Regions from separate parts of the Oryzomicrobium terrae genome, predicted to be linked through region 2. Evidence: predicted binding sites of a transcription regulator. Region 2 holds the regulator's gene; the other holds the start of a gene.
What was found. Region 2 encodes FNR, which switches genes on or off when oxygen is low (the NO sensors DNR and NnrR bind a similar motif). Its sites were predicted from a motif close to TTGANCTAGNTCAA; they were not measured.
Positions count from the first base shown of each region.

Region 1: the regulator FNR is predicted to act here: its motif matches at 1,368-1,381, upstream of OTERR_RS12825 (cytochrome-c peroxidase).

Region 1 covers NZ_CP022579.1:2,831,636-2,842,362, forward strand. The annotation lists gene rpe (ribulose-phosphate 3-epimerase) at 25-714, opposite strand; gene apaG (Co2+/Mg2+ efflux protein ApaG) at 879-1,286, shown strand; gene OTERR_RS12825 (cytochrome-c peroxidase) at 1,453-2,430, shown strand; gene OTERR_RS12830 (hypothetical protein) at 2,805-3,008, opposite strand; gene argJ (bifunctional glutamate N-acetyltransferase/amino-acid acetyltransferase ArgJ) at 3,138-4,388, opposite strand; gene secA (preprotein translocase subunit SecA) at 4,463-7,180, opposite strand; gene OTERR_RS12845 (M23 family metallopeptidase) at 7,320-8,273, opposite strand; gene OTERR_RS12850 (DciA family protein) at 8,288-8,713, shown strand; gene OTERR_RS12855 (hypothetical protein) at 8,738-8,935, opposite strand; gene lpxC (UDP-3-O-acyl-N-acetylglucosamine deacetylase) at 8,954-9,880, opposite strand; gene ftsZ (cell division protein FtsZ) at 10,032-10,727, opposite strand, start outside.
Region 2 covers NZ_CP022579.1:908,317-919,043, reverse strand. The annotation lists gene OTERR_RS04230 (DUF2325 domain-containing protein) at 100-1,419, opposite strand; gene OTERR_RS04225 (hypothetical protein) at 1,429-1,698, opposite strand; gene OTERR_RS04220 (FTR1 family iron permease) at 2,052-2,837, shown strand; gene OTERR_RS04215 (sulfite exporter TauE/SafE family protein) at 2,958-3,647, opposite strand; gene hemN (oxygen-independent coproporphyrinogen III oxidase) at 3,848-5,281, opposite strand; gene fnr (fumarate/nitrate reduction transcriptional regulator Fnr) at 5,383-6,126, shown strand; gene OTERR_RS04200 (hemerythrin domain-containing protein) at 6,160-6,711, opposite strand; gene OTERR_RS04195 (SirB2 family protein) at 6,723-7,121, opposite strand; gene OTERR_RS04190 (hypothetical protein) at 7,124-8,440, opposite strand; gene OTERR_RS04185 (DUF2249 domain-containing protein) at 8,454-8,693, opposite strand; gene OTERR_RS04180 (hemerythrin domain-containing protein) at 8,752-9,249, opposite strand; gene OTERR_RS04175 (NAD(P)H-dependent flavin oxidoreductase) at 9,541-10,701, opposite strand.

The sequences.
Region 1 (10,727 bases), 1.6 Mb from region 2:
GTCGCGCGCCCTCTGCATGTCACGTTAGACCCCGGCCAACTCGGCGCGCAGGGCGGCGATGACCGAGTCGTAGCGGTTGGGGTCGCTGTCCTTGCCGGCGCCATAGACCGCCGAACCGGCGACGAAGGCGTCGGCCCCGGCCCGGGCGATCTGGGCAATGTTGTCCACTTTCACTCCGCCGTCGATCTCCAGGCGGATGCTGCGGCCGGTGCGGGCGGTGTAGGCGTCGATCTTGGCCCGGGCCTCGCGCAGCTTGTCCAGGGTGCCGGGGATGAACTTCTGCCCGCCGAAGCCCGGGTTCACGCTCATCAGCAGCACCACGTCGAGCTTGTCCATGACGTAGTCCATGTAGTGCAGCGGCGTCGCCGGGTTGAACACCAGGCCGGCCTGGCAGCCGGAATCGCGGATCAGGCCCAGGGTGCGGTCCACGTGGTCGGAGGCTTCGGGATGGAAGGTGATGATGTTGGCGCCGGTCTTGGCGAAGTCCGGGACGATGCGGTCCACCGGCTTGACCATGAGATGCACGTCGATCGGCGCGGTGGTGCACGGGCGGATCGCCTCGCACACCAGGGGGCCGATGGTCAGGTTGGGGACGTAGTGGTTGTCCATCACGTCGAAGTGGATCCAGTCGGCGCCGGAGGCGATCACGGCGGAGACTTCTTCGCCCAGTTTGGCGAAGTTGGCGGAAAGGATGCTGGGGGCGATGACGTGCATGGGGAGTCGGGCCAGTGGCGCTAAGTAGATTCAGGCACAATTTTAGCGCGAACCCCGCCTCCCCTCCGTGGTCAGAGTGCAACCGCCCCGAGCGTCGCGGCGATTCCCTTGCCAGCAGCCGGAGCGGGACGACCTCTGCCCCCTTTCCCACAACAAGAGCAGCCATGGCCGATCACTCCTCCCCACCCCCTACCGACACCGGCACCTACAAAATCCGCGTCACCGCCACGCCCCAGTTCCTTCCCGAGCAGTCGGACAGCGAGGAAGGGCGCTACGTTTTTGCCTACACCATCATCATTGAAAACATCGGCACGGTCGCCGCCCGGCTGATTTCACGTCACTGGGTGATCAGCGATGCCCGTAACGACGAGCAGGAAGTGCGCGGCATCGGTGTGGTGGGTCACCAGCCCCTGCTCAAGCCGGGCGAACGCTTCGAATACACCAGCGGCTGCATCCTGCCGACGCCGGTAGGCACCATGCGCGGCAGCTACCAGATGGAAGCCGAAGACGGCACCACCTTCGACGCAACGATCCCGGAATTCACCCTCGCCGCCCCGCGGGTGCTGCACTAAGCCCCTGCCCAGCCCCACGGCTCTGGGCCCTCCACATAGCCAGCCCCTATCGCCAACATAGGGGTTAGCTATAGCAACCGATTGATTTAAATCAACATTTACCAACCCACCCCACCGACAATCCCCTGCTGATGAAAAGGTTTTTCACCAGCAAAAGGGAGATGTCATGAAAAAGAGAACCGCTCTACCCCTCCTCTTGGCCGGCCTGCTCGTCGCCGGAGGCAGCCAGGCCGCCGACCCCTACGCCAAGTTCAAGGAACTGTTCAAGCCGCTGCCGGCCATTGCGCCGATTCCGGCGGACAACCCCCAGACCGAAGCCAAGGTGGAGTTGGGCAAGATGCTCTATTTCGACGCCCGCCTGTCCGGCGACGGCACCATCGCCTGCGCCACCTGCCACAACCCGGCCCTGGGCTTCACCGACCGCATCCCCCGGGCCATCGGCCACGGCGCCGCCCGCGGCCCGCGCAACTCCCCCACCACCCTGAACGCGGCCTTCCTCACTTCCCAGTTCTGGGACGGCCGCGCTCCCACCCTGGAAGCTCAGGCCCTGGGCCCCCTCCAGGCCAACATCGAGCACAACATCACCCTGGACAAGGCGATCGCCGTGCTGAAGGGCTTCCCCGAGTACCAGAAGCGCTTCGCCGAGGTGTTCGGCGGCAAGGATCCGGTCACGCCGGACAACCTGGCCAAGGCCATTGCCGCCTTCGAGCGCACCCTGATCACGCCGAACTCTCCCTTCGATCGCTACCTGGCCGGGGACGAATCGGCAATCAGCACCCAGCAGAAGAAAGGCATGAAGAGCTTCGTCGAGAAAGGCTGCGTCGGCTGCCACAACGGCCCCAACTTCACCGACGGCAACTTCTACGCCATCAAGGTGCCGGGCTCCACCGACGAAGGGCGCTACACGGTGACCAAGAAGGAGAGCGACAAGCACGCCTTCCGCACCCAGACCCTGCGCAACGTGGCCCTGACCTACCCGTACTTCAACAACGGCTCGGTGTGGAAGCTCGACGAGGCGGTGAAGATCATGGGCAAGGAAATGCTCAAGACCGACCTGAGCAAGGATGAAGTGGACGATCTGGTGGCCTTCTTGCACGGCCTGACCGGCGAGATGCCCAAGTTCACCATCCCCGCCCTGCCGTAAACCACACGACTCACCGCAACTACCGACGGGGGCAGCAGCCCCCGTTTCCATTGGAGCGCCTGGAAACTGCCCCCTGGGGCAGGGCCATCCTCCCGGGCCGGCTACGGACGCGCAACCGAGGGGATACGACCGGCCAGCCATCGTCAACCACGATGGCTGTTTTTCACCCCTCTGAAAGTCCGCGACTGGCGCGGAGTTTCATGAGGCACCAAAAGCGCCATCGCGGTTGACGATGGCATGACACACACCTCAACACCTCCATGAGGCCAGCCAGGCCCGGGCACCAGGCCCCACGGTCCAGCCTCCCCGCGCTCACGCCTGCGCCGTCGCGCCGCCAGACAAGTCCACGAAACGCCGCGCCAGGCGATACCACCTCAGCGATCTGCGGCGTTGGGGGGCGGAATGCGCCCCTCGTCCATGCGCTCGCCGTAGATTTCCACCCCCATCAGCAGGGCGATCAGGGCCACGATCACGGCACTGGCGATCAGGCCGAAGATCAGGGTGCCACGGCGTTCCGCCCGCGCCGCGGCCTGCTCGGCCGACCGCCGCTCCGCGACGGAATCCTTTGTTTCGTTCATGGCTAGCCACATCCAAACGGTAAAGGCGCCATTATCCGCCCGGCCGGCCGCCACAGACCTGCCAGGGAAGCAGCCCCAAAACGAACAAGCCCGCACGGCGGCGGGCTTGTCCAGGGGTGGGCGTGCGGCCTAGCTACGGTAGTCGGCGTTGATCTTCACGTAGTCGTAAGAGAAGTCGCAGGTCCACACGGTGCCGGCGGCGCTGCCGCGGCCCAGGTCGATGCGCACGGTGATCTCGGCGGACTGCATGACGCGGGCGCCGTCCTCTTCCCGGTAGGCGGCAGCACGACCACCGTGCTCGGCCACCAACACGGTGTCGTCGCCGGCGGCCAGCCAGACGCGGATGCCGTCCACGTCCAGGTCGGCGATGCCGGCGTAGCCCACCGCCGCCAGGATGCGGCCCAGGTTGGGGTCGGAGGCGAAGAAGGCGGTCTTGACCAGGGGCGAATGGGCCACGGCGTAGGCCACCTGGCGGCATTCTTCCCGGGTTTTACCCCCTTCCACGGCGACGGCCATGAACTTGGTGGCGCCCTCGCCGTCGCGCACGATGGCCTGGGCCAGTTCCCGGGCCACGTCGATCAGGGCGGTGCGCACCTCGGCCCAGCCCGGCTCGTTGCCCGAGACGAAGGCCACGCCGGCCTGGCCGGTGGCGGCCACGACGAAGGAATCGTTGGTGGAGGTGTCGCCGTCCACGGTGATGCAGTTGAACGACTGGTCCGCCGCCTCCTTGGTCACCGCTTCCAGCAAGGACTGGGCGATGCCGGCGTCGGTGGCGAGGAAGCCGAGCATGGTGGCCATGTTCGGCCGGATCATACCAGCGCCCTTGGAGATGCCGGTCAGGGTGACGGTCTTGCCGTCCACCACCACCCGGCGCGAAGCGGCCTTGGCCACCGTATCGGTGGTCATGATGCCGTGGGCGGCGGCGTGCCAGTTGTCGGCCTTGAGGTCGGCAATGGCCGCCGGCAGGCCGGCCACCAGGCGATCCACGGGCAGGGGCTCCAGGATCACGCCGGTGGAGAACGGCAGCACCTGGCCCGCCGTCACGCCGAGCTTTTCAGCCAGGGCGGCGCAGGTGGCGTTGGCCGTGGCCAATCCCGGGGCACCGGTGCCGGCGTTGGCGATGCCGGTGTTGACCACCAGGGCACGAATGCCTGCGGCGCCGTCCCGGGCCGCCGCCAGGTGGCTGCGGCACACCTGCACCGGGGCGGCGCAGAAGCGATTGGCGGTGAACACGCCGGCCACGGTAGAGCCTTCGGCCAGGGTGATCACCGTCAGGTCGCGGCGGTTGGCCTTGCGGATGCCGGCCTCGGTAACGCCGAGACCGACGCCGGCGACGGGGAACAGGGCTTCAGGAGCGGGAGTGGCGTAATTGACAGGCATGGGAGGTACCTAACAAAAAAGAAAAAGGGGCGACGGCGGCGGCACGAAGCCCCCGCCACCGCCCCCTCAATGCATCAGTTGAGCTTGCCGTGGCAGTGCTTGAACTTCTTGCCGCTACCGCAGGGGCAGGGATCGTTGCGCCCAACCTTGTCGCCGGCACCGGCCGGCAGGGGGGCCGCCTCGGCCTCCGCATCGGCGCCGGACAGGGCCTCGTCGTAGTCGGCGTGGTGGTACTGGACGTTTTCCACGTCGGCGTGGGGCGCGGTCTCTTCCACCTCTTCGGCAGAGCGGATCTGCACGGTCATGAGCAGGCGGGTGACCTCGTTGCGTACGCCGTTGAGCAGTTGCTCGAACAGCTCGAAGGCTTCGCGCTTGTACTCCTGCTTGGGGTTCTTCTGCGCATAGCCGCGCAGGTGAATCCCCTGGCGCAGGTGATCCAGCGCGGCCAGGTGCTCGCGCCAACGCTCGTCGAGACGCTGCAGCATGACGTTGCGCTCGAACTGGTGGAAGGCATCCTCGCTCACCAGGGCGATCTTGTCGGCATAGGCCTGGTCGGCGGTTTCAAGCAGACGCTTGAGCAGATCGGCTTCCTGCAGCTGGGGTTCGTTCTTCAGCCACTCGCCCACCGGGGCCGCCAATTGCAGGTCCGTCAGCAGGCTGCGCTCCAGGCCCTCGATGTCCCACTGCTCTTCCACCGACTCTTCCGGCACGAAGGTGCGGAAGGTTTCCTCGATCACACCATGGCGCATGGCGGTGATGGTTTCGGTGATGTCCTCGGTTTCGAGCAGTTCGTTGCGCTGGGCGTAGATCACCTTGCGCTGGTCGTTGGCGACGTCGTCGTATTCGAGCAGCTGCTTGCGGATGTCGAAGTTGCGAGCTTCGACCTTGCGCTGGGCGGATTCCAGGGAGCGGGTCACCAGGGGATGCTCTATGGCCTCGCCCTCGGGCATCTTCAGCCGCTCCATGATCGCCTTGAGGCGCTCGCCGGCGAAGATGCGCAGCAGGGAGTCGTCCAGGCACAGGTAGAAGCGGGACGAGCCCGGGTCGCCCTGACGGCCGGCACGGCCGCGCAGCTGGTTGTCGATACGGCGGGATTCATGGCGCTCGGAGCCGATGATGTGCAGGCCGCCGGCGGCCACCACCTGCTCGTGCAGGGGCTTCCACTCGGCTTTGAGGGCGGCGATACGGGCGGCCTTTTCCTCGGCGGAGAGGGCCTCATCCTCGCGGATGGCGTCCACTTTCTTGTCGATGGCCCCGCCGAGCACGATGTCGGTGCCGCGACCGGCCATGTTGGTGGCGATGGTGATCATGCCGGGGCGACCTGCTTCGGCCACGATCTCGGCCTCGCGGGCGTGCTGCTTGGCGTTGAGCACCTGGTGCGGCAGTTTTTCCCGGTCGAGCAGGGCGGAGAGCAGCTCGGAGTTCTCGATCGAGGTGGTGCCCACCAGGATCGGCCGGCCCTTGGCATGCTGCTCGCGGATGTCGGCGACGATCGCGGCATGCTTTTCTTCGGGGGTGCGGAACACCTGGTCATTGAGATCCTGGCGCACCACCGGTTTGTTCGGCGGGATCACCACGGTTTCCAGGGCGTAGATCTGGTGGAACTCGTAGGCTTCCGTATCGGCGGTACCGGTCATGCCGCCGAGCTTTTCGTACATGCGGAAGTAGTTCTGGAAGGTGACCGAAGCCAGGGTCTGGTTCTCGGCCTGGATCGCCACGCCTTCCTTGGCCTCCACGGCCTGGTGCAAGCCGTCCGACCAGCGCCGGCCGGCCATCAGGCGGCCGGTGAATTCGTCGACGATGACGATCTCGCCCTTGGGGCTGACCACATAGTGCTGGTCGCGGTGGAACAGGGTGTGGGCACGCAGGGCGGCGTTGAGGTGGTGCATCAGGGTGATGTTGCCGGCGTCGTACAAGTTACGACCTTCGGCCAGCAGGCCCATGTCCACCATGATCTGTTCGGCGTGCTCGTGCCCGGCATCGGACAGGTGCACCTGGTGGCCCTTCTCGTCCACCCAGTAATCGCCTTCGCCGTCCTCGGTGTCCATGCGCACCAGTTGCGGCGCCACCTGGTTGAGCTTGAGGTAGAGCTCGGTGTGGTCGTCGGCCTGGCCGGAAATGATCAACGGGGTACGGGCTTCGTCGATCAGGATCGAGTCCACTTCGTCCACGATGGCGAAATGCAGACCGCGCTGCACCCGATCGCCCCGCTCGTAGACCATGTTGTCGCGCAGGTAGTCGAAACCGAATTCGTTATTGGTGCCGTAGGTGATGTCGGCGCCGTACGCGGCCTGCTTGGCGTCGTGGTCCATCTGGGACAGGTTGACGCCCACGGTGAGGCCGAGGAAGCGGTGCAGGCGTCCCATCCACTCGGCGTCGCGACTGGCCAGATAGTCGTTCACCGTAATGATGTGCACGCCCTTGCCGGTGATGGCATTCAGGTAGGACGGCAGGGTCGCCATCAGGGTCTTGCCTTCACCGGTGCGCATTTCGGCGATCTTGCCGTAGTGCAGAGCCATGCCGCCAATCAGCTGGACATCGTAGTGGCGCATCCCCATCACCCGCTTGCCGGCTTCCCGGACCACGGCAAATGCCTCGGGCAGCAGGGCGTCCAGGGACTCGCCCTGGGCGTGGCGCTGCTTGAATTCCGCCGTCTTGGCGGCCAGGGCCTCGTCGCTCAGGGCGGCGATACTCGGCTCAAGATCGTTGATGCGGCGAACGGTCTGGGAGTACTGCTTGATCAGTCGGTCGTTACGGCTGCCGAAAAGCTTTTTGAGAAGGCCGGAAATCATGTCGGGAGAGACCCAGAACTCACGGAAATCGCGAAAGGCGGGATTCTAGCATGGGGGGCGGGTTGCCCCGGGATGCACCAAGTTCATGGCATGAGCATGGCACGGGGGAAAGAGCGGCTGGCGGCAGCCTTACCCAAACTCAGCGCCGGGCCAGATTGGGCAGCGCCCGCTCGAGGAAGCGGTTGGGGTTCTGCGCCACGCCGTTCATGCGCACTTCGAAATGCAAGTGCGGCCCGGTAGAACGGCCGGTCGTGCCGACCTCGGCGATGCGCTCGCCCGGCTTGACCACCTGCCCCTCGCGCACCATCAGGCGGGAGCAATGCGCATAGCGGGTGGACAGGCCGTTGCCATGGTCGATTTCGACCATATTGCCGTATTGGGGATGAAACTCCGCCGCCACCACCACCCCGCCGGCGGCGGCAACGATGTTCGTTCCTACGCTGGCAACGAAATCGACACCTTCGTGCAGGGCACGAGCGCCGGTAAACGGATCTATGCGCCAGCCAAAGGTGGAGGCGTTCCACTGGGTATCGACCGGCAGCACCGTCGGCAAGCGACTCTTTTCAGCCCAGCGGGCGAGCAATTCGGACTCCAACAGGGAAAACTGATCGTTCTGGACGTCGACGCGGCGAGCGAAGTGATCGAGTTCTTGGTTCAGCTGTCCCAGGGACAGGGCCGGTTGCGGCAGTACCAGAGGGCCGCCCTGGCCCCCGGTCGGCAGGGCATCGAGAGGCTTGAGGGCAGCGCCGCCCTGCCCCACCTTTTCACCCGCCTTGACCCCGGCCAGCCCCATCAGGCGCTCGCTCACCGAATCCAGGCGCACCACCTGGGCCTGCAACTGCCCTAGCCGCAACGCCATGGCGTTCACGTTGTCGCGCAGGAAAGCCTCGCTCTTCTGCGCCTCATGCTCGCGGATCGCGGCGAGCATGTTCTCAGCCACGGGCAAACGGAAATGCAACGACAAATAGGCCAGCACCAGGCTGCCCACCACGATGCTGCCCACCAGGGCCAGTCCGGCCAGCAGCAGATGCCGGCCGGTCAAGGTCAGGGTCTTGGCGGTGGCAAAGCGGTTTGAGACTACAATGATGTGCATACGCTGATCTCCCTATGCCCGACTTCATCAACGCTTACTTCGACGCCCCCAACGGCCTAGGCCGTCTGATGGCGCACGCGCGGCTGCTCAACCGGCTGCAATCGGCCTATGCCGATGCCGTGCCGGCTTACCTGGGACAGGCGAGCCGAGTGGCGAACTACAAGCAGGGAATAGTGGTCATCCACACCGAGAGTGGCGGTGTGGCGGTCAAGCTGAAGCAGCTAAGCCCCTCATTGACCGATGTTTTTTTAGGAATTGGGGTCGAGTGTAGCGGCATCCAGGTACGGGTGCAACCCGGGCCCGAGGCCCCGGAAGAGCGCCCCCGGCCCCAGCGCGCACTCACGTCGGGAGCCCGGCAAGGCCTGGGCGAGTTGGCCTCGGGGATGGCCGACACCCCCTTGCGCCGCGCCCTGGAATCCCTGCTCAAGCACAGTGCCTGAAGGGCACGACGAGCGGCCCGGAACTCAGAAGGGAAGCGGCGCCACCACTGCGACCCGCTCGAGCAGCAGCAGGCCAAAAAAACCCAGAGCGACGATCAGGGCCCAACGGAACAAGCGGAAGGCGATGGTCAGGTAGCGACGGTCCGCGGTGACGAAATAAGCACCGACACACCCCGCCACACCAATGATGACCAGAACCGCCAGAATGCGCAGAACGAGCACGGCAGCTCTCGTCCGGAATCAGGTGGCCAGGGCTGCCGGCTGGGCCAGCCAGCGCGAAACCGCAGGTGGCGCCTCTTCTTCCTTCTCGAAGGTGACGAACTCCCAGGCATCCTGCTGGGCCAACAGGGCCCGGGCCAGTTGGTTGTTCACCCCGTGCCCGGACTTGTGGGCGGTGAAGGAGGCCAGCAGCGGGTGGCCGAGCAGGTAGAGGTCGCCGATGGCGTCGAGCACCTTGTGCTTGACGAACTCGTCGGGTAGCCGCAACCCGTCGGCATTGAGTACGCGGAACTCGTCGAGCACCACGGCATTATCCAGGCCGCCGCCCAGGGCCAGACCGTTCTCGCGCAGCCACTCGACTTCCTGCATGAAGCCGAAGGTACGGGCCCGGGAGACTTCACGCACATAAGACTGGTCGGCGAAGTCGAAGGTGGTTTCCTGGGCGGTACGGTCGATGGCCGGGTGGGAGAAGACGATGGAGAACGACAGACGATAGCCGTCGTAGGGCTCGAAGCGCGCCCATTTGTCGCCGTCGCGCACTTCGATCGGCTTGAGCACGCGGATGAACTTCTTGGCCGCAGGTTGCTCTTCGATGCCTGCCGACTGGATGAGGAAGACGAAAGGTGCCGAGGAACCGTCCAGGATGGGCACTTCGGCCGCGTCCAGGTCCACGTAGGCGTTATCGATGCCCAGGCCGGCCATGGCCGACATGATGTGTTCGACGGTGCCGACCTTGATGCCGTCGCGCTCGATGCACGAGCACATGCGGGTGTCGCCGACCAGCAATGCGGACGCCGGCAGCTCCACCGGCTCGGGCAGATCCACGCGGCGGAACACGATGCCGGTGTCGGGCGCTGCCGGGCGCAGGGTCATGGTGACCCGGGCGCCGGAATGGAGGCCCACGCCGGAGGCGCGAATCGTCGCTTTTAGGGTGCGCTGCCTAAGCATTTTTTCTGACCGAAAAAGACCTCACGTCGCCATCACGCGGCAACGAAGGGCGAAATTCTTGTTTCGCGTTGAAAAGGGAGGGAAGAACGCATTTTAGCACGCAGGCGTTCTTCCCCCTTTCAAGAGGCGAGTATCGATACGATAGGCGGGGTTAATCCGCCTGCCGGCGCAGGAAGGCCGGGATGTCGTAGCGATCGACGCCAGAGGAGACCATGGCCTCGACCTTGGCGTTGCTGCGGTTGGTGCGGAACACAGCCGGCACTTCCAGGCTGGCGTAGTCGGGACCGGCCGCCATGGGCATGTCGTCGGTACCGGTACGAGCCGCCACCACCAGCTGGGGCTGCTTGACCGCCTGGCCGAGGCCGGTGGCGACCACGGTCACCCGCAGGGCGTCGCCGACGTTCTCGTCGAAAACGGCACCGAAGATGATGTGAGCGTCTTCGGCGGCGAAGGCGCGGATGGTGTTCATCACCTCGTTCACTTCCTTCATCTTCAGGGAGCGGGACGCGGTGATGTTGACCAGAACGCCCTTGGCGCCGGACAGGTTGATGCCTTCGAGCAGCGGGCTGGCCACGGCCTGCTCGGCGGCGATGCGGGCACGGTCCACGCCGGCGGCGACGGCGGAACCCATCATGGCGCGGCCCATCTCGCTCATCACGGTGCGCACGTCTTCAAAGTCCACGTTCACCAGGCCGGGGAAGGTGATGATTTCGGCAATGCCGCCCACGGCGTTGCGCAGCACGTTGTCGGCAGCCTTGAAGGCCTCGTCCATGGACACGTCGTCGCCCAGCACTTCCATCAACTTGTCGTTGAGGATGACGATCAGGGAATCGACGTGCTGCTGCAG
Region 2 (10,727 bases):
CTGCGTCACGCCACAGGGGCGACCGCCGCGGTGCCTGGCGGTCCAGTCCTCCATTCTGGATGCTCCCCCCGGCCTTTTCAACGTCACCGGCCGATTTCGTTAGCGATAGGCCTTCTCATCCGCACCGGCCCCGGTCTCGGCAGCGCCTTCGGCGACCTGGACCACGCCGCGTACGAAGCTGGTGACGCTGGCCCGCTTGAGGTAAGCGCAGGGCTTGCCGGTGCGCTTGCAGTGGTCCTTGAGGCGCCAGTAGGCGCCGTGGCTGATGCAGCCGGCCTGGCAGATCACCGCGTCGGCGGCGGCCAGGGTGCCGTCCAGGGCTTTCGGGTTGTCCTCCAGGCCGCCGTCGTGATGCACGAAGCGGCCACCGGCCTTTTCCACGATCAGCCGGTAGGCCTCGGTCAGGGCGGGAATGCCGCCGACGCACAGCACCGCACGGCCGGACAGGTCCGGTGCCGCCGCATTGCAGGCCGCCCCACAGGGGCGGGTGTCGGCACTGCTCCAGGCGTCGAGGGCGGTGGCGGCGGCATGGGCTTCGGCGCGGATGTCGGCCAGTTCCTCCCGGGTTTCGGCCAGGGCCCGGGCCAGCGCCCGCACCTGCCCTTCGGCGGCTTCGGCCCGTCGTGCCTGGCCTTGGGCCTGGCAACGCCAGCCGTCTTCCCGTGCCCCCGCCGTGGCGGCGGCTGCCTCCAGGGCAGCGACCCGGCGGCGCAGGGCGTCCCGCTCGGCCAGGGCGGATTCGAGGCCCGCCAACTGGCCGCGCACGATTTCCAGTTCGCCGACCTTTTCTGCCAGGCGCTCGGCGGCCCGTTCGGTCAGGCTGTCGAGCTTGCCGCGCAGGTCGGCCACGGTGGCGGCCAGGCTGGCCAGGCGCTGCAGGTCGGCATTCTGCCCGGCGCCCGTCTGGTGGGAGATCATGTGGATCTCGCCATAGATGCGGTGGGCCAGGTCGGCGCCGCAACGGGGATGGGTCCAGACCGCCCACAGGGCGCCGGGCACGTCGCCTCGGGCCACGGCGTCGCACCACAGCTGCCACAGGGCGGCTTCGTCCCGGGCCGGGGCAAACCGCTTCACCGCCAGAGCGTGGCGCCGCTCCAGCTCGCGTTGCATCAGGTCGGCAAAGGCCGTGCGGTTTTCCGCGTGGCCCACCGCCTGGGTGTGCAGGGCAAAGTCGGACAGGCCTTCCACGCTCACCCGGGCCTTTTCCGCCAGGCGGCGCAGCACGTCCATGGGCAGGCAGGTGCCGATCACCGGGCAGTGGTACTGGTGCTTGACCTCCCACAAGCGGCGGCGGCGCGAACCGGCGCTGTCCGCGGCGACGGGTATCCCGCTCTCGGACAAGCCAGACGCATCCCTGCCCAAGGCAAAGACCGGCCCCGGCTTGGCGGGCGTAGCGGCAAGGGGAAAGCGGATCGGCATGGCCGCTCCTTACGCCGGCAGCGGCGCGCTGGCGCGCTGCAAGGCCTCGGCGCTGCGACTCTGGGCGAGGGCCCGCCAGCGCCGGGTCATGCGCTGAACCATGTAGGCCAGGGGCGAACGGGGATCGACCAGGCGGCCCAAGGCGGCCAGCTCGCCTGCCACCAGGGCGGCCAGCAGGGGATTGTCCTCGGCGGCGTATTCGCTCATCAGGTAGAGCAGGCTGGCCGCCATGCTGGCGGCTTCATCGTCTTGGGTCAGCGGTTGGGCAAGGGCGTTCATGGTGGTTCTCCAGGTGGGATCTGCAGGCAGCCGGGAAACGCTAGGCCCCCGGCAAACAAATGATAATTATTCTCATTAAAAACGCAAGCATAAGCGTGCCATCCGCGGAATGGGTCCCCCTTAACGGCCCACTGCGGTATGCAACGCCAGCCCCTGGCGCGCCTTGCTGGCTGCGTGAACCGGCAGCACGGTACGCCCAGTCCAAAAGCGCCCTCCAGTTGGGACGAAGCCGTTATCGAACAAGACGCCGAGAACCATTCTCATTTGCGCCGTGTTGGGCTAGACTGGTCGTATTGGTGTCGTCCCAGGCCCATGGCCCGGGACGACACCGCACGCTCCGGAGAACACGTTCCATGATGCAAGCCCTTGTCATCGCCCTGCGGGAAGGCCTGGAGGCTTTTCTGATCGTGGCCATCACCCTTGCCTACCTGCGCCAGACAAACCGCCATCCCCTCACCACGGCGGTGTATTGGGGCACCGGTGCCGGGGTGGTCGCTTCGTCCATCGCTGGTTACTTCTTCGGCAAGGCAGAGAGCCAGCCCTTCTGGGAAGGCACCCTGGCGGCCATCGCCGCGGTGCTGGTGATTTCGATGGTGGTGTACATGCTCTCCGCCGCCAAGCACATGCGGGCCAACATCGCCGCCCGGATCGAAGCGGCCAGCCTCAAATCCGGCACCGGCGCCTGGATCGGCGTATTCGCCTTCGTCCTGCTGATGATCACCCGGGAAGGCATGGAAACCGCCCTGATGCTCTCTGCCGTGTTGTTCAGCTCGGGCATGGAGGACCTGGCCATCGGCTGTATCCTCGGCGTGCTGCTTGCCGCCCTGGTGGCCTGGGGCTGGGGACGCTTCGGCAGCCGTATCCGCCTCGACCGCTTCTTCAAGGTGACCTCGGTGTTCCTCGTCCTGTTCGCCCTGCAGCTGGTCTTCTACGCCTTCCACGAGTACACCGAAACCGGCCTGCTGCCCATCGACAACGACTACTGGCACGTCGTCACCGAGCCCTGGGGCCCGGAAGGCCAGTACGGCCAGTGGATCACTTATTCCCTGGTGGTCGTACCCCTGCTCTGGTTCGTGGCACTGGTGGTGCGGGACAAACTGTCCCAGCCGACCCGGCACGCCCCCTCGGCCCAGGTCTAACACTGCGTGCAGCCGCCGGGCTGCGCTGCAATGCCAACGGGGCACCCAAGGGTGCCCCGTTGTCTTTTCACGGTTTCATTCCGTTCGTCGCTTACCGCTCCCCGGTGCGGCCGGTCGGGATCAGCCTGCCAGCAGACGCACGGCAGCGAACAAGCCCCAGGCCCCGTAGGCCAGCACCAGGCTGCCCGCCACGCGCCGCACCACCGGGTGGCGTGCCCATTCCTTGAGACGCACCGCCAGCAAGCCGATCGCCAGCAAATTGGGCAACGTCCCCAGACCGAAGGCCAGCAGGATGGCCGCACCGCCTGCCGCCGAACCGGATGCCAGGGCCGACGCTAGGGCGCTATAGACCAGACCGCAGGGCAGGAATCCCCAGAGGAAGCCCAGGGGCAACGCCTGAAGCGGCGAGCGTACCGGGAGAAAATGTCGGGTCAGGGGCTGGATACGCCGCCACAGACGCTGCCCGCCCCGCTCCAGCGGCAGCAGCAATTGGGGCAGACCGAGCAGGTACAGGCCCATGCCCACCAGCAGCAGGTTGGCCAGCAGGAACAGGACCGTGCGTACCGGCCACTGGGCGGCAATGGCCGACTGCCCACCGGCCCCGAGCCAGCCGCCCAGGGCGCCCAGAAGCGCACCGGCAGCCACATAGGCACTGATCCGCCCCAGGTTATAGGCAAGATGCAAACCGCCCCGCCGCCCCGGAGCGCTGCCCGCGGCCAAGGCGGCGACGATACCTCCACACATGCCGACGCAGTGGGGCCCGCCAAGAAAGCCGACGAGGACGAAAGGCAGCAGGGAAGCGGGGGTCAAGGAATCCACGGAAACAGTTTACTACCGGTGGTGCGCCAGGCCGATGTCACTCGTGACAAGTGCGTCAATGTAGCCACGCCCGCGGCGGGGGCAGGAACGGCTGCGTGCACAGAGGTGTCGACGCGCCCAAGGAGCAACGTCGTAAAGCAACAGGGCGGCTAAGCCGCCCCGTCCGCGTAGGTGCTTGCCGAGCGAACCGCTCAGATGACTTTGGAGTAGCGGGTGCGCTGCCGGTCGGCACGCAGGTAGCGGTCGAACACCATGGCGATCACCCGGACCAGCATGCGCCCCGGGGGCAAGACGGTGATCCACTTGTCGTCCACCTTGACCAGACCCGCTTCTTCCATTTCCTTGAGGTCGTCAAGTTCGGCGGCAAAGTACTTACGAAAATCGATCAGGTGGGCAATCTCGATCGACTCCAGGGACAGCTCGAAGTGGCACATCAGGGCCTGGATGATCGAGCGGCGCAGGATGTCGTCGGCGCTCAATTCCAGGCCGCGCAACACCGGCAACTGGCCGGCATCGAGGCGGTCGTAGTACTCGTCCAGGGTACGCACGTTCTGGCTATAGGTGGGCCCCACCTTGGCGATCGACGAGATGCCGAAGGACAGCATGTCGCAGTCCGCATGGGTCGAATAGCCCTGGAAGTTGCGATGCAGCCGCCCCTGGCGCTGGGCCACCGCCAGCTCGTCATCGGGCTTGGCGAAGTGGTCCATGCCGATGAAGACATAGCCGGCCTCGGTGAGCTTCTTGATCGCCAGTTGCAGGATCTGCAGCTTGGCATCGGCGCTGGGCAGATCGGCTTCGAGAATGCGCCGCTGCGGCTTGAAGTGGTGCGGCAGGTGGGCGTAGTTGTAGATCGACAGGCGGTCCGGGCTCATCGCCAGGACCCGCTCCAGGGTGCGGTTGAAGCCCATCACGGTCTGGTGCGGCAGGCCGTAGATGAGGTCCATGGAAATCGACTGGAAGCCGTTGGCTCGGGCCGCGCTGACCACGTTGGCCGTTTCTTCCTCGGACTGGACCCGGTTCACCGCCACTTGGACGCGCTCGTCGAAGTCCTGCACGCCGATGCTCATGCGATTGAAGCCCAGTTCGCCGAGCACAGCGACGGTTTCTGCATCCACCTTGCGCGGGTCCACCTCGATGGAGAACTCGCCGCCGTCGAGTAGTTTGAAGTACTTGCGCGTCAGCCCCATCAACTGGCGCATTTCGTCGTGGGAGAGGAAGGTTGGCGTACCGCCACCCCAATGCAACTGGGCCACGTCACGGCTGCCGTCCAGGTATTCGGCCTGGAGGGCCAGCTCCTTGCCCAGGTACTTGATGTACTTGGCGCTACGCCCGTGATCCTTGGTGATGATCTTGTTACAGGCGCAGTAGTAGCAGATGGTATTGCAGAAGGGGAGGTGGAAGTATAATGACAGCGCACGTCCGGCCGCGCTCATCGGGCCGCCCACACCACCGATCTCGCGCTTCCCCAGCCACGCTTTGAGCGCATCGGCGTCAAAGGCTTCAACAAAACGGTCGGCCGTCGGATACGACGTATAACGCGGCCCGCTGATATCGAAGCGCTGAATGATCTCAGGATCGAAGACGACGTTGGACGCGTTGGAAGTTGGGGAGAGCGGGGGCGCCATTGCAGGGTAAGATGAGGGTTGTTCCGTAGTATTCATTGTATGGAACAGATTCACGTTGACCTGGATCAAACCGCAAATTGCCTAGGGGCAAAGTACTGGATATGTCCGAAAACCGGGCTTTGAAAACCGTCAATCTTTCGGTCATCAAGACCGCTTGTTCCAACTGCAATCTCCGCGAGTTGTGTCTGCCGCTCGGGCTGAATTCGCTGGAGATGGCCAAGCTGGAGGAGATCGTCTCGAACCGCAAGCGGGTCAAGCGCGGCGACCTGCTCTACCGCGCCGGCGAGCCCTTCGAGGCACTCTATGCGATTCGCAGCGGCTTCTTCAAGACCGACGTGATCATGGAGGATGGCCGGGATCAGGTCACCGGTTTTCAGATGTCCGGCGAGTTGCTCGGGCTGGACGGCATCAGCAACGAAAACCACTCCTGTAACGCCATCGCCCTGGAAGACAGCGAAGTCTGCCTGATCCCCTTCGACCACTTGGAACGCCTGTCACGCCAGGTGCCGACCCTGCAGAACCACTTTCACAAGGTGATGAGCCGGGAAATCGTGCGCGACCACGGGGTGATGATGCTGCTCGGCACCATGCGTGCCGAGGAACGTCTGGCCGCGTTCCTGCTCAACCTGTCGCAGCGCTTCGTCGCCCGAGGTTATTCCCCTGCCGAGTTCTACCTGCGCATGACCCGGGAAGAAATCGGCAGCTACCTGGGCCTCAAGCTCGAAACCGTCTCCCGCTCCTTCTCCAAGTTCCAGGAAGAAGGGCTGATCGCGGTGCAGCAGAAGCACATCCGCATCCTCGACATCCCGGGCCTCAAGCGCCTGATGAACCACGGCCAGGGCTGACCCCGGCCCCGGCCGTTCATCGCCTGCCCGGGCTCACCCCGGCATGGGGGCGCCGCGCCGGGTCGCCATCCGTTCGCCCAGCCCCCGCGCCACCGCCGCCGGCAGCACCCGCTTGGCCAGGGGTAGCAACTGCTCGGTTTCCAGGGCGATGTGCTCCCGGTAGAGGGCCGCCAGGGCAGCCACCGACTCCGCCGACAAGTCCGCCGCTCCGCCGGCCAGCAACTTGCCCAGATGGTCGAGCATCGCGTCCCGGGCCACGTCCATGCGCCGATGGTCCGCCAGCAAGCGTGTCACCAGCGCCGCCACCTCGTCATCCTCGCCGGTTCGGCCGGCCACTGCCGCGTGCAGGGCGGGAAACAGATCCACCTCCTCGTCTTCGTGGTGATGGGGGGCGGCCACGGTGAAATAGCGCACCACCCCCTCGATGGCCTGGCGTGCCGCCGCATCCACCCCATGCCGGGGCAGGTGCTCGACCAGCCGTTCCAGGGTCTTCAACTGGGCCTCGATGCGGCCGTGGCAGGCATCGAGCATTTCCAGGGGTTCGTCAAAGGCCGGAGCAGCCGGACCGAGAAGGGAAGCGGACATGGAACGCACTTTCAGGACAGAAACAGGAAAAAGCCCCAGGGATTGCGGCTGAGCGCCACCGAGACGATGTAGGCGAAGCAGCCCAGGGCGAGAATCAGGAACAGCACCCGTACCGCCTTGGTTCGCCCCCGTTTCAAGGCCACCGTGCCGCACAGGATGTAGGCGATGAGCCCCAGCACCTTGGCGGTGAGCCAGCCGGCGACGAAGGGGTACTGGCCAAGCAGCGCCGCCAGGCTCAAGGCGCTGGCGAGCAGCAGGGTGTCGACGACATGGGGAAGGATGCGCAGCAACCGGGCCTGAAGCAGGGGCGAATCGGCCAGCATGAGCCCGCCGCGCAACAGGAAGCCGAGACCGGACAGAGCCACGCAGGTGACATGCAGGTGTTTCAGGATCAGGTAGGCGGTCGGCATGGTTAGGTGGCGGCAAGGGTTTCGTCCATGCGGCGGCGTTCGCTGCGGTACAGCCGCAACGCCCCCAGGAGGTTCAGGGCGAGCACGGCAAACGCCGCCAGCAACAGGGCGCCGGCCGGCAGTGCCAGCCACTGGGGTTGCAGCGGAGCCATCAGCAGCAACGCCAGGGCGACCAGATGGACGTTGAGATGGCGCAGCATGCCGGACTCCGGCAGCAGGCGCTTCATGTTGGGCGGAATCACCCGGCCACGCCCCCGGTTCTGCAGATCAAGCCAGATCAGGAAGGGCACGATCTTGTAGAGCATGCCGCAAATCACCGGGACGAAGCCCCCCGCCAGGGCCAGGATGCCGACCCACAGCGGTAGCCGTTCCCGCCCCAGGCCAGTCGCCTCGCCCACGCCCCACAGGGCCGCGGCCAGGGCCAGGCCAAGCAGACCAAGACGCCAGAAGCGCTGAGTCGGATCGCCCCAGGGGCGGCGACTGCGCCGCTGCAAGCCGAGGGTGGCCAGGCAAAAGCCGAGGGCCGCGGCACCGAGCAGCAAGGCGAAGATCGCCCCCGCCCCTTGGCCGGCCTCGGCGTCACCCCACACCACCCGGCCGGTCCAGGCCAGCAGCAGAACGGTAAGCAGCGGCGCCAGACCTCGGACGATCCAGGAAGGATAGCTCGGGGTCAGTTGGAACATCGGCACCACTACCAGGGAAACCCCGACCAGCAACCCGCCGGCCCAGCCGAACAGCCCCCAGCCGGCGTGCAAGGTCGTCACCAGAATTACCGGCGGGCTGGCCAGGCCGGCCAGGCCACTCACCAGCCACACGCCCAGCACCAGGGTCACGACCAACGCAGGCAGGGTCAGATGCAGCGCCCCCACCGTGCCCACCAGGGCAAGGCGCTGGCGCAAGGCGATCAACCCCGCCACGGCGAAGGCGCCGACGCCCAGGGCGAGACAGATGCCGGCCACCAGAAAGGCCCATGTGCCCGCATTGAGAAACGCCGCCACCAGCGACAGGGCCCCCAGGGTGATGATCCCGTGCACCAGGGGCACCAGGCGCCGTTGTCCGGGCAGCGCCACCCCGGCGCCTACCGGCAGGAACTGCACCAGGGCACCGAGCATCACCTGCAGCATGAAGCCCGCGGTCAGACAGTGAGTCACTGCCAGGGCCTCGCCGGTCCAGCGCGACGCGAGCACGCCCCCCCCTCTCACCAGCATCAGCACCCCGGCCAGCATGCCGAACAGGGGCGCCGTGAGGAAAAAGCGCAACGGCAGGTGCAGCGGCGGCGCCTGGTCGTACGACAGGACGTTGGCAGGGGAACGGGCCACCCGGGTTATCCGATCACTTGCGGAAGATGCGCACCACCACGAAACCATCGTCGCTATAACTGGTGTCGTGGGTGAAGCCGTTCATGGCCAGGGCGTTGTAAAGGGGATAGGGCTCCCGGGGCAATACCAGGTGCAGGGACTGGCCCGGCCCGATGTCATCCAGGGCCGCCATGGTGCGGACGAAGGGTTCGGGGGGTTCCAGGTCGCGGGCGTCGATGACCGGCCCGTCGAGGGCTTCGAGGTTCAATTTCATGGCAAGGCCCCAGGTTGGGGAAAAAGAAGGAAACCGGGATTGTGCCGGGTGCAGGCGCTTACGCGCCACTCTGCAATGAGGCCGTGCAACGCGGCAGCAGTTCCGCGGCTTGCCCGGCCAGTTGGGCATCGCACATCGGATAGAGGATGTTCTCTTCCTTGAGGTTGTGCTGCTCCATGAGGATCAGCAGGGTGTCGGCCTCGCCGAGAAACGCATCGCCGTCGTGGTCGGCCAGGGCCTGGCGGGCGTTGGCCACCAGGCCACGCATCTGCACGTGCTCGTGGCGCATCACCGCCGTCGGACCGCCGGTCATGCCGGTAGCGCTCTCGAAAGCAGGGAAGAGCTGCTCTTCCTCGGTGGCGAAGTGCGCCAGCAGGTCGGTGGAAAAGGTATCGAAGGCGGCTTCGGCAGCCGGCCAATCGCCTGCGGCGGCGGCTTTTTCGGCGACCGCGAAGGCTTCGTCGCAATGCCGGTGGTGGCTGGTAAACAGCCCGGACAGGGAAGTCGCGGCGGCACTCCCTGGAGCGGCGGGAACAAACGATGGGGTGGCGGACATCTCGGTTACCTGGCTAGAAAACATGCCACGGATTCTCGACAGGCCCCGCCCCCCGCGCCTTGATAGCTGTCAAAAGCCCGAGGGCCAGGCGCTCTACCCGGCCAAGACCAAGGCGTGGCGCGCATTTCCACGAGGCCATGCTGGAGAACCGCGCCCAGCCTCGCGTTTCAGGCATACCGGCTGAAAAACCAATAGGGACGCGGGGTTTCAGGCAGGCAGCCGTGAGAAAAGCCGCGCCCCAGGCCCCCGCCGGCCCGCGCCAAGGAAGCGGAAGTCCGTGTGCCGGGCGCTTCAGGCCGCCAGGATGGGACGCTCGCCGGTCATCAGGTAGTGGATCAGTTCCTTCACCGAACGGATCTTGTCGCCGAAGGGCAGGCTGTCGGCGCCGCGGAAGAATAGCCCCTTCTGCACATCGCCGCGCATTGCGGCCGCCAGCTGGCTGTCGATGCAGAACTGGCCGAACTTGGCGAGACCGTCGCGCAAGCCACATTGCACCAGGCAATCCCAGGCCAGGGTGCACTTGTGCTCGCCGCTGGCGGCGGCCTGGAGCTTCTCTTCGCGCTTCAGGTACTTGTCCAGCCAGGGGGTGCGCACCGCCCGGGCCGGCAGCCCGGCGCAGCTCATGAACTCGACCACGTCCTCGGGCCGGGCCCCGGCCAGCACCTGCTTGAAGGCGAGGTCCGCGTCGCCCTCCTCGGTCACGGCAAAGGCCGAGCCGAGCTGCACGGCGGAGGCGCCGAGGGCGAACAGGTGCCGCACCTTCTCGTGGCTGTTGATGCCACCGGCAGGTATCACCGGGATGTTTTCCGATTCGATGCCCAGTTCCTTGTAGGTCTGCAGCACGCCGGGAATCACGGTTTCGAAGGCGAAGCGGGGATCGCCCAGGTCGGCCTGGCGCGCCGCCCCTAGGTGGCCGGCAGCATGGGCCGGATGCTCGATGACGATGGCGTCGGGCAGAACGTTCTTGCGCATCCATTTCTTGAGCACCAGGGCCACCCCGCGCACATCGGAGAGGATCGGCAGCAGGGCCACGGTGGGATGGTCCCGGGTCAGCTCGGGCAGTTCCAGGGGCAGGCCGGCGCCCATGACGATGGCGTCGGCGCCGGACTCGCAGGACTGGCGGATGCAGGCCGCGTATTCGGACACGGCGCGCATGACGTTGACCGCAACCAGGCCGACGCCCCGGGCCATTTCCTTGGCGGCCTGGATCTCCCGGTCAAGGGCGATCAGGTTGGCCCGGTCGATCCGAGCCTTGTCGCGGCAGCGCCCGGTTTCTTCCATCAAGTCGGGATGATGGCGGCGCAGGTCGACGCTGGCGATGGTGCCCACCGCATTCTCCCGGGCCACCGCCCCAGCCAGGCGATGGGCGGAGATCCCCACCCCCATGCCCCCCTGGACGACAGGGAGCAGGGATTTGCCGCGGATCTTGAGGGAAGGGGAATGCAGGGACATGACAGGGACCGGCCGATGAAGAGCGG